3 regions of the Cupriavidus sp. MEYA8 genome follow, and region 1 is predicted to be linked to each of the others. Evidence: predicted binding sites of a transcription regulator. Region 1 holds the regulator's gene; each other region holds the start of a gene.

Evidence for each region. Region 1 encodes HrcA, which represses chaperone genes, less so after heat shock. Its sites were predicted from a motif close to TTAGCACTCNNNNNNNNNGAGTGCTAA; they were not measured.
Region 2: the regulator HrcA is predicted to act here: its motif matches at 2,029-2,055, upstream of groES (co-chaperone GroES).
Region 3: the regulator HrcA is predicted to act here: its motif matches at 1,282-1,308, upstream of rpoH (RNA polymerase sigma factor RpoH).

What each region holds. Positions count from the first base shown of each region.
Region 1 is NZ_CM181221.1:1,107,955-1,111,231, reverse strand. Features, by position in the region: gene AC5WJ1_RS05115 (RNA-binding S4 domain-containing protein) at 1-236, opposite strand, end outside; gene hemH (ferrochelatase) at 233-1,348, opposite strand; gene hrcA (heat-inducible transcriptional repressor HrcA) at 1,452-2,489, opposite strand; gene AC5WJ1_RS05100 (NAD kinase) at 2,593-3,277, shown strand, end outside.
Region 2 is NZ_CM181221.1:703,412-706,688, reverse strand. Features, by position in the region: gene groL (chaperonin GroEL) at 1-1,589, opposite strand, end outside; gene groES (co-chaperone GroES) at 1,635-1,925, opposite strand; gene AC5WJ1_RS03250 (TorF family putative porin) at 2,353-3,132, opposite strand.
Region 3 is NZ_CM181221.1:325,989-329,265, reverse strand. Features, by position in the region: gene ybiB (DNA-binding protein YbiB) at 1-130, shown strand, start outside; gene AC5WJ1_RS01540 (pirin family protein) at 171-1,049, opposite strand; gene rpoH (RNA polymerase sigma factor RpoH) at 1,397-2,326, shown strand; gene AC5WJ1_RS01530 (SCO family protein) at 2,420-3,034, opposite strand; gene cyoE (heme o synthase) at 3,161-3,277, opposite strand, start outside.

The DNA.
Region 1 (3,277 bases):
GGTCCGCGCGCCGGGGCAATGCCCTTCACCTGCAGTTCCCAGCGCTGCTGGTGCGCTTCGAGCGCGACCTTGTCGCCGGGCCGCACTTCACGCGAGTTCTTGACCAGTTGGCCGTTGACGGTCACCTTGCCCCGCTCCACCGCCTCGGCCGCAAGCGAGCGCGTCTTGAAGAAGCGCGCGCACCATAGCCATTTGTCGATGCGCTGGCGCGCATCCGCTTCAAAATCCACGTTCATGCTGCGGCTCCCCGGGTCTGCGCACGCGAGCGACGCGCTTCCAGCTCATGCGGGTGCGGCGTGTTGAGCGGCCATCCCTGCAGGTGCTGCAGGGCAATCTCCGCCATCGCCGCCACCCACGGCGCCGCGTCGTTCATGCAAGGAATAAAGTGGAAATCCTTGCCGCCCGCGACCTTGAACTCGGTCTGCCCTTCCATCGCGATTTCCTCGAGCGTCTCGATGCAGTCCGCCGGGAAACCCGGGCAGAACACATCGACCCGGCCGGCGCCAACCTTGCCCAGCTCCGCCAGCGTCGGGGCCGTGTACGGCTGCAGCCACTCCGCCTTGCCAAAACGAGACTGGAACGTCACCTGATATTGCCCCGGCTGCAAGCCCAGCGCGGCCCCCAACAGCCGGCCGGTCTTCAGGCACTCGCAGTGATACGGGTCGCCCAGCTCGAGCGTGCGCCGCGGCACGCCGTGGAACGACAGGATCAGCTTGTCGCCGTGCGCAAAATCGGGCATGCCGTGCCGTGACCAGTAGGCCCCGACCTGCTGGTGCAGCGCCGAGATATAAGCGGGGTGGTCATGGAAATGTTTGACCAGCCGCAGCTCGGGCTGGTTGCGCCATTGTCCCAGCACGCGGAACACTTCGTCGAAGGCGGTGGCGGTAGTGGTGCCGGAGTACTGCGGATACATCGGCAGCACCAGCACCTGCTCGCAGCCCTGGCGGCGCAGCGCTTCCATCACCGAGGCGATCGACGGGTTGCCGTAGCGCATGGCGCACGCCACCGTCACCTCGTGGCCGTTCTGGTTCAGCAGCCGCTGCAGCGCATGGGCCTGGCGCTCGCTGTAGACCAGCAGCGGCGAGCCGGTCATATGCGCCTCGCGCAGCCAGATCGACTCGTACTTCAACGCCGACGCACGCGAACGCAGCGGCAGGATCACGCCATGCAGCAGCGGCAGCCAGGCGGCACGCGGGATCTCGACCACGCGCGGGTCGGACAGGAATTCCTTCAGGTAGCGCCCCACCGCCCTGGGCGTGGGCGCATCGGGGGTACCCAGGTTGACCAGCAGGATCGCCGTGCGCGGCGCCTGCCCGTGCTGGTAAACCGGTTCGGGTGAAAACGTCATGTCGCTTCCGGGTTGGCGCGCGGCCGGCAACGCGCCATGGCGGCGCGCCAGCGCAGGTGGCGCTCGGTAGGAATGGGGCAGCTTGTCAGACCGGCCAGCCGCGTCACTGGTTCTGGCTCAGCGCGCTGGACAGCAGCCGCGCGGTGATGTCTACGATCGGGATCACGCGCTCGTATGCCATGCGTGTCGGGCCGATCACGCCGAGGGTGCCGACGATCTGCCCGTCGACCTCGTACGGCGCGGTGATGACCGCCATGTCTTCCAGCGGCACCAGCTGGCTCTCGCCGCCGATGAAGATCTGCACGCCCTGGGCGTGGCTGGAGACATCGAGCAGCTGCAGCAGGCTGGTCTTGTGCTCGAACACGTCGAACAGCCGGCGCAGCTTGTCCATGCTGGAAGACAGGTCTTCCACTTCGAGCAGCTTGCGTTCGCCGCTGATATAGACGTGGTCGTCTTCCTCGTCGTCGGCCACGCTGCCGGCCTCGACCGCCGCCTGCATCAGCTGCGACATGTCGCGGCGCAGGTCCTGCAGCTCGACGCGCAGGTGGCTGCGCACGGCGTCGAAGCTCATGCCGGTGTAGTGCGAGTTGAAGTAGTTGGCGGCCTCGATCAGTTGGGCCGGGGTATACGACAGCTCGGTCTGGATGATCCGGTTCTGCACGTCGCCCTCGGGGCTGACGATGATCAGCAGGATGCGCTTGTCGGACAGGCGCATGAATTCGATCTGCCGGAACGCCTGCGCGCGCCGGGGCGTCATCACCACGCCGGCGAAGTGCGACAGGTTGGACAGCGTGCGCGCTGCCGCCGTGATCATGCGCTGCGGACCCAGCTGCTGGGCGCCGAGCTGGCCCTGGATCTGGCCGGTCAGCTCGGCCAGTTCGGTGTTGCGCTCCAGCGGCTTGGCCGTCAGCATGGAATCGACGAACAGCCGGTACCCGCGCGGCGTCGGGATGCGGCCGGCCGACGTGTGCGGGCTGGCGATAAAGCCCATTTCCTCCAGGTCGGACATCACATTGCGAATGGTCGCGGGTGACAGGTCCAGCCCCGAGAATTTCGACAGGGTGCGGGACCCGACCGGCTGGCCTTCGGCGATGTAGCGCTCGATCAGGGTCTTGAGCAGCGTTTTGGAACGTTCATCCATGATGCCCCGATTTTACGCAAGTTTTAGACCTTCTGGCGCCCCGCCTGGGTTGCGGCGCCGGCGCCTGCTGGCAACGGCAGCGGCGGTATGGTCTAATCCCGGCATGTCCGCCCCCCCGAGAGCCAGCGCCTTGCGCACTTCGTTCAACACCGTCGCCCTGGTGGGCCGCTACTCGACTGCCGGCATCGAAGGACCGCTGGAGGAGATCGCCTCTTATATCCTGCGCAACGGCCAGGATGTGGTGTTCGAGCGCGAGACCGCGCTGGCCACCGGGCTGACCGCCTACCCTGCCCTGTCGGCCGAGGAAATCGGCCAGCACGCCGACGTGGCGGTGGTGCTGGGCGGCGACGGCACGCTGCTGGGCATTGCCCGCCAGCTGGCCGGGTACGACGTGCCACTGATCGGGGTCAACCACGGGCGGCTCGGCTTCATGACCGACATCGCGCTGGAAGACGTGCACACGGTGCTGCCCGACATGCTCGACGGCCGCTACGAGGCCGAGAACCGGCTGCTGCTCGAATCCCGCGTGGTGCGCGACGACAGCGTCATTTTTTCGGCGCTGGCGCTGAACGACGTGGTGGTGAACCGCTCAGGCATTTCCGGCATGGTCGAGCTGGCGGTGTCCGTTGACGGCAACTTTATGTACAACCAGCGTTCGGACGGCCTGATCGTGTCAACCGCGACCGGCTCGACTGCCTACGCGCTGTCCGCCGGCGGCCCGATCCTGCACCCGACGCTGTCGGGCGTGGTGCTGGTGCCGATCGCCCCGCACGCGCTGTCGAACCGCC
Region 2 (3,277 bases), 400 kb from region 1:
GCCGACTCTTCCTTCGGCGTTTCGGCCACGGCGCAGTCGGTGGTCAGCATCAGCGAAGCCACCGAAGCGGCGTTCTGCAGCGCGGTGCGGGTGACCTTGGTCGGGTCCAGCACGCCCATTTCGACCAGGTCGCCGTACTCGCCCGAAGCCGCGTTGTAGCCGTAGTTGCCCTTGCCTTCGATGACCTTGGCAACGACGACCGAAGCTTCTTCACCAGCGTTCAGCACGATCTGGCGCAGTGGCTCTTCCATGGCGCGCAGCACGATCTTGATACCGGCGTTCTGGTCGGCGTTGTCGCCGGTCAGTGCCGAGATCGCAGCGCGGGCGCGCAGCAGGGCCACACCGCCGCCGGGGACGATGCCTTCTTCCACCGCAGCGCGGGTGGCGTGCAGGGCGTCTTCCACGCGGGCCTTCTTTTCCTTCATTTCGACTTCGGTGGCAGCGCCAACCTTGATCACGGCAACACCGCCGGCCAGCTTGGCCACGCGCTCTTGCAGCTTTTCACGGTCGTAGTCCGAGGTCGCTTCTTCGATCTGGGCGCGGATTTGCTTCACGCGGCCTTCGATCGCAGCGGCGTCGCCGGCGCCATCGATGATGATGGTGTTTTCCTTGCCGATCTCGATGCGCTTGGCTTGGCCCAGGTCGTTCAGGGTAGCCTTTTCCAGCGTCAGGCCGATTTCTTCGGCGATGACGGTGCCGCCGGTCAGGATGGCGATGTCTTCCAGCATGGCCTTGCGGCGGTCGCCGAAGCCCGGGGCCTTGACGGCGGCGGTCTTCAGGATGCCACGGATGTTGTTGACCACCAGGGTCGCCAGGGCTTCGCCCTCGACGTCTTCAGCGATGATCAGCAGCGGGCGGCCAGCCTTGGCCACTTGCTCCAGCACCGGCAGCAGGTCGCGGATGTTCGAAACCTTCTTGTCGAACAGCAGCACGAACGGGCTGTCCAGCTGGACAACTTGCTTTTCCGGGTTGTTGATGAAGTACGGCGACAGGTAGCCGCGGTCGAACTGCATGCCTTCCACGACTTCCAGTTCGTCGGCCAGCGACTTGCCGTCTTCGACGGTGATCACGCCTTCCTTGCCGACCTTGTCCATGGCTTCGGCGATGCGCTCACCGATCGAGGTGTCGCTGTTGGCCGAGATGGCGCCAACCTGGGCGATTTCCTTGCTGGTGGTGGTGGGCTTGCTGACCTTCTTCAGCTCTTCCACGGCGGCGGCAACAGCCTTGTCGATGCCGCGCTTCAGGTCCATCGGGTTCATGCCGGCGGCAACGAACTTCATGCCTTCGCGCACGATCGACTGGGCCAGCACGGTAGCGGTGGTGGTACCGTCACCGGCGTTGTCGCTGGTCTTGGAAGCCACTTCCTTGACCATCTGGGCGCCCATGTTCTGCAGCTTGTCCTTCAGCTCGATTTCCTTGGCCACGGACACGCCGTCCTTGGTCACGGTCGGGCCGCCGAAGCTGCGCTCCAGCACCACATTGCGGCCCTTCGGGCCCAGGGTCACTTTAACGGCGTTGGCGAGGATGTTCACGCCTTCGACCATCTTGGCACGTGCGGCGTCGCCGAACACTACGTCTTTAGCTGCCATTCTTGAAATCTCCTGAAATCTGTACGGGTGGCGGTCAGTTGGTGATTACTTGTTCACCACGGCCATGATGTCTTCTTCGCGCATGACCAGCAGTTCCTGGCCTTCCACCTTCACGCCCTGGCCGGCATACTTGCCGAACAGCACGCGGTCGCCAACCTTGACGTCGAGGGCGATGTTGTTGCCCTTGTCATCCTTCTTGCCGGGACCGACTGCCAGCACTTCGCCTTGATCGGGCTTCTCGGCAGCGTTGTCGGGAATCACGATACCGGACGCGGTCTTGGTTTCGTTGTCCAGACGCTTCACGATCACGCGGTCGTGCAGAGGACGCAGGTTCATACGGACTCCTAGATACAAAAGTGAGTGTTTAATCACAATCGGCCGGCTACCGAGGCGACGGCCGTCTGATATTTTCAGGTGTCGCAAGGGGCACAGAATGCTGTTAGCACTCACCCCCGACGAGTGCTAATTATAGGGACGGGGTATGGCCATTTCAAGACAGCGGCCAAATGGGGGTTTTCCCGGACGGAGGGAATTTGAGGTGGGAGCGGCGGGAACGGCGTGTCTCAACAGTCCCGGGGGCAACGGGTGGCAAGCCTTCAGGCCGTCAGGTGCTTGTCCCGTGCCATGGAAAGCGGAGGGAGGACAGCCATGGCTTCCTCCAGCCTCTGAACCAGCGCGGAACTTGCTGGGCGCAACGGCAGGCGGTAGATCAGGCCGACGCATTAAATCGATATCAAGAACCGGCGGCGCCGGCAAGGCGCGCTCAGAACGTCTTGGTCAGGGAAGCCCATGCGGTGCCACGGCCCATGTAGCGGCCCTTGGCATTGGTGTACACCGCCTTGTCGGCATTGGTGTCGATGTAGGCCACAGCCAGCGCGAGTCCGTTGCCCAAGTCCTTGGTCAGGCCGAGCTTCCAGTCCACGTACGAGGCATTGGCGACCTGCACCTTCTGGTAACCCACGTGGGCGTTCAGCGTGAGGTCCCAGACATCAAGCGGCACGTTGGCGGTCAGGTCTGCATACCAGCTGTGCTTGCTGTCGGCGAAGCCAAAGAGATTGGTCGGCGCGTACGAGTACTTGAGCGTCACGGGACCGTAGCCCAGGGCCGCGTACACCTCGGTGGTGTATGGGCGCGTGTAGCCGGCCGGATAGTCGCCCGGGTAGTAGTACTGCAGCACGCCGACATCGTAGGTCCAGTCGCCAGCGAACGTATTCTTGTAGCCCCCGTAGAAATCCATCTCGATCGGGGCCGACACCTCGGCATTGCTGTCGCCCAGCCAGCTGATGCTCGAGTTCCAGTTGCCGAGGTAGAAGCCGCTCGCATGGCTGTAGTCGAACCCGCCCTGGATCGCCGGCCGGCGGTTCGTCTGCATCAGCCCGCGGTAGCGGTAGTCGGTAGCCACCGTGACGTTAGTCGTGAAGGTATGCGGGGATGCCTCGGCGTCAGGCTGGGATTGCGCCATGGCGGGCATGGCAGCGAAGACGAGAACGGAAGTTGCGGAACAGGCGAGCAGTGCGGCCGCGGTATGGCGCAGGTCAGTCATTGTTGATGTGACGAGAGTTGATGGAATCCCCCGTTGCCGGGAGCCTCGCCACGATATGGGCTGACGCGTAAAAACGGCATCAAAAGCCGCAGTGCCCGTGTACAGATCCAGTAAAGGTGCCGGGATCCCGCGCAGGCGAGCCAGT
Region 3 (3,277 bases), 780 kb from region 1:
GACCGCGGCATGGATCCGGCGCGTGCTCGATGGCGCCGTGCCGGTGCCGGCGCCAATCGCCACGCAGGTCGAAGCCATCCGCGAGTGCCTGAAGCTCGGCACCCGCGTCACCTGGGCCAGTCCGGTCTAAACGCGCGGTCTGAGCGCGGTCTGAGCCCGGACCGCCCGGTTCAGGGCTTGCGCGCCGGCAGCGGGATGCGCTCGCGCTCGTCGCCCGGCACGCGCGGAAACTGGTCGTCCTCCCAGCGTCTGGCAGCGGACTCGATGGCTTCCTTGCTGCTGGCCACGAAATTCCAGTAGATGAAGCGGCGGCCGTCGGTCGGGTCGCCTCCCAGCAGCATCACGCGCGAAGGCGCCGTCGCCATCAGCAGCGCCGGCTGCCCGGGCGTCAGCACCACCATGTGCTCGGCCGGCAGCGGCTCGCCGTCCAGCGACACCGCGCCGTCCACCGGGTAGATGCCGCGCTCGGCATGGTCGGCGGGGATCTCCACGCTCGCGCCCGCATCCAGCTCGATCGCCACGTACAGGGTGCGGCTGAAGACCTTGACCGGCGAAGTCTTGCCGAAGGCATCGCCGGCGATCACCACCATGCGCACCCCCGGCCGCTCGATGCGCGGCAGCGTTGCAGCGGGATGGTGGAAGAAGGACGGTTCGTCGGTCTCGTGCGACTGCGGCAATGCCACCCATGTCTGGATGCCGTGCAGGCGCGCGCCGTCGGCGCGCGCGGAATCGGGCGAGCGCTCCGAATGGACGATGCCGTGGCCGGCAGTCATCCAGTTGACGTCGCCCGGCCGGATCGCCTGCTCGCTGCCGAGACTGTCGCGGTGAATGATCTCGCCTTCGAACAGGTATGTGACGGTCGCCAGCCCGATATGCGGATGCGGGCGCACATCGGCACCCTCGCCCGGCGGCATCTGCACCGGCCCCATATGGTCGAAGAAGATAAATGGCCCGACCGTCTGGGTCGCAGCGGCCGGCAGCAGGCGGCGCACGGTGAAATCGCCCAGGTCGCGCACATGCGGTTTCAACAAGTGTTCGATAGCAGACATAGCTCCTCCGGAGTATGAGAGATCGGCAAGCGTGCCAGCTTGCCGCCGCTTGCGTCGAGTGTAGCCGCTGGCGCAACAAATCATTCCACTGGCATGCAGAACCGGCGGGCACACATTCGCTCTAACACGAGTGTACCCAGCCACGAGTATCCCCGAAGCCGCTTCATAGCGTTATTGCTATTCTATGCGGTGAGTCAATCGACGGGAACTATCAAGACCGTTGGGACTCCAATTAGCACTCACCCGGATGGAGTGCTAAGATGTGTTGCAGTGCCGCCGCCGTTCCCACAAGGACGTGCGGGACATGACCCGGCAACCCAACCGCCGGATGCGAAAGGAGCGATTGAGTGAACGCAGTCTTGTCTGCCGAACAAACCCTGACGACTAGCCGTCTGCCGACGGCGCCCCGTAGCGGGAGCAGCTTTGCGCTGACCTTCCCGGCGACCGTGGGCAATCTCGACAGCTATATCCAGGCTGTCCACCGAATTCCGTTGCTGACCGCGGAGGAAGAGCAGCGCCTGGCGCGCGATCTCCGCGATAACGATTCCGTCGATGCCGCCCGCCAGCTGGTGATGTCCCACCTGCGACTGGTGGTGTCGATCGCCCGCCAGTACCTGGGCTATGGCCTGCCGCACGCCGACCTGATCCAGGAAGGCAATATCGGCCTGATGAAGGCCGTGAAGCGCTTCGATCCCGAGCAGGGCGTACGCCTGGTCTCGTATGCGATGCACTGGATCAAGGCCGAGATCCACGAGTACGTGCTGAAGAACTGGCGCATGGTCAAGGTGGCAACCACCAAGGCCCAGCGCAAGCTGTTCTTCAACCTGCGCAGCCACAAGCAGGGTTCGCACACGTTCACGCCGGAGCAGGTCGAGGCCGTGGCGCGCGAGCTGAACGTGAAGCCGGAAGAAGTAATGGAGATGGAAACCCGCCTGTCGGGCGGCGACCTCGCGCTGGAAGGCCAGGTCGACGACGGCGAAGAGGAATTCGCCCCCATCGCCTACCTGGCTGACAACCACAACGAACCCACGCGCGTGCTGGAAGCCAAGCGCCAGGACCGCATGCAGGTCGAAGGCCTGGAAGAAGCGCTGGGCCGGCTGGACGAGCGCAGCCGCCGGATCATCGAGGCGCGCTGGCTGAACGTGGCCGACGACGGCTCGGGCGGCGCCACGCTGCATGAGCTGGCCGCCGAGTTCGGCGTCTCGGCGGAGCGCATCCGCCAGATCGAAGCCGCGGCGATGAAGAAGATGAAAGGGGCGCTGCAGGCATTTGCCTGATGCCGGGCACCCATGCAAAAAGCCGGTCCAAGTGGACCGGCTTTTTTTTGCCTGCGATCGCAGCGGTGCGACGTTATGCCGCACCGTCAGGCGTCAGGAAAGCAGCTGCTTCAGGTCGTGCGCGATCGGCTCCGGCCCCTGGCCGTGGCGGATGAACAGCCGCAGCCGGCCTTCCGGATCGAATACATAGCTGCCCGCCGAGTGATCCACCGTGTAGTTGTTGGGCGAGCTGCCCGGCACCTTGGCGTAGAACACCTTGAAGTCCTTGGCCAGCTTCTGCAGCGCGGCGTCGTCGGCCGGGCGCAGGCCCAGGAAGCGCGGGTCGAATGCTGGGACGTACTGCGCCAGCAGCGCCTGCGTGTCGCGCTCCGGATCGACCGTGACGAACAGCACCTGGACGCGGTCGGCATCGGGGCCCAGCTGCTCCATCACCGCCTTGAGCTCGGCCATGGTGGTCGGGCATACGTCGGGGCAATGGGTGTAGCCGAAGAACATCACCACCGCCTTGCCCTTGAAGTCGGCAATGGTGCGGACTTTGCCATTGTGGTCGGGCAGCGAGAAATCCTTGCCGAAATCCGCCGCGCCGCTGATATCGACATTGCGGAACGACGCCTTCTGCTGGCCGCAGGCTGCCAGCGCCAGCGCGAGCGCGGCAACCAGGGAAAAGCGGCGGAAGGCTGAGAACAGGCCGGAAGCGGGTCTGGGCATGCGCGAAAGCTTGTGTGGAACGATCAGCAATGGAAAGGTCGGCGAAAGCACCCAGTATCGCCGATGGCGCCGCCGCGCTGCGCCGGCCGCGACAAGATGACGCAGCCCGCAGCGTGGCAAGGCCGGTCAGACCTGCGGCACGAACTTGAAGTAATGGTCGACCAGCAGCGCCGCGAACAGCAGCGACAGGTACAGGATCGAGAAGCGGAAGGTGCGCTGCGCCAGCTCGTCCGAGTAATTGCG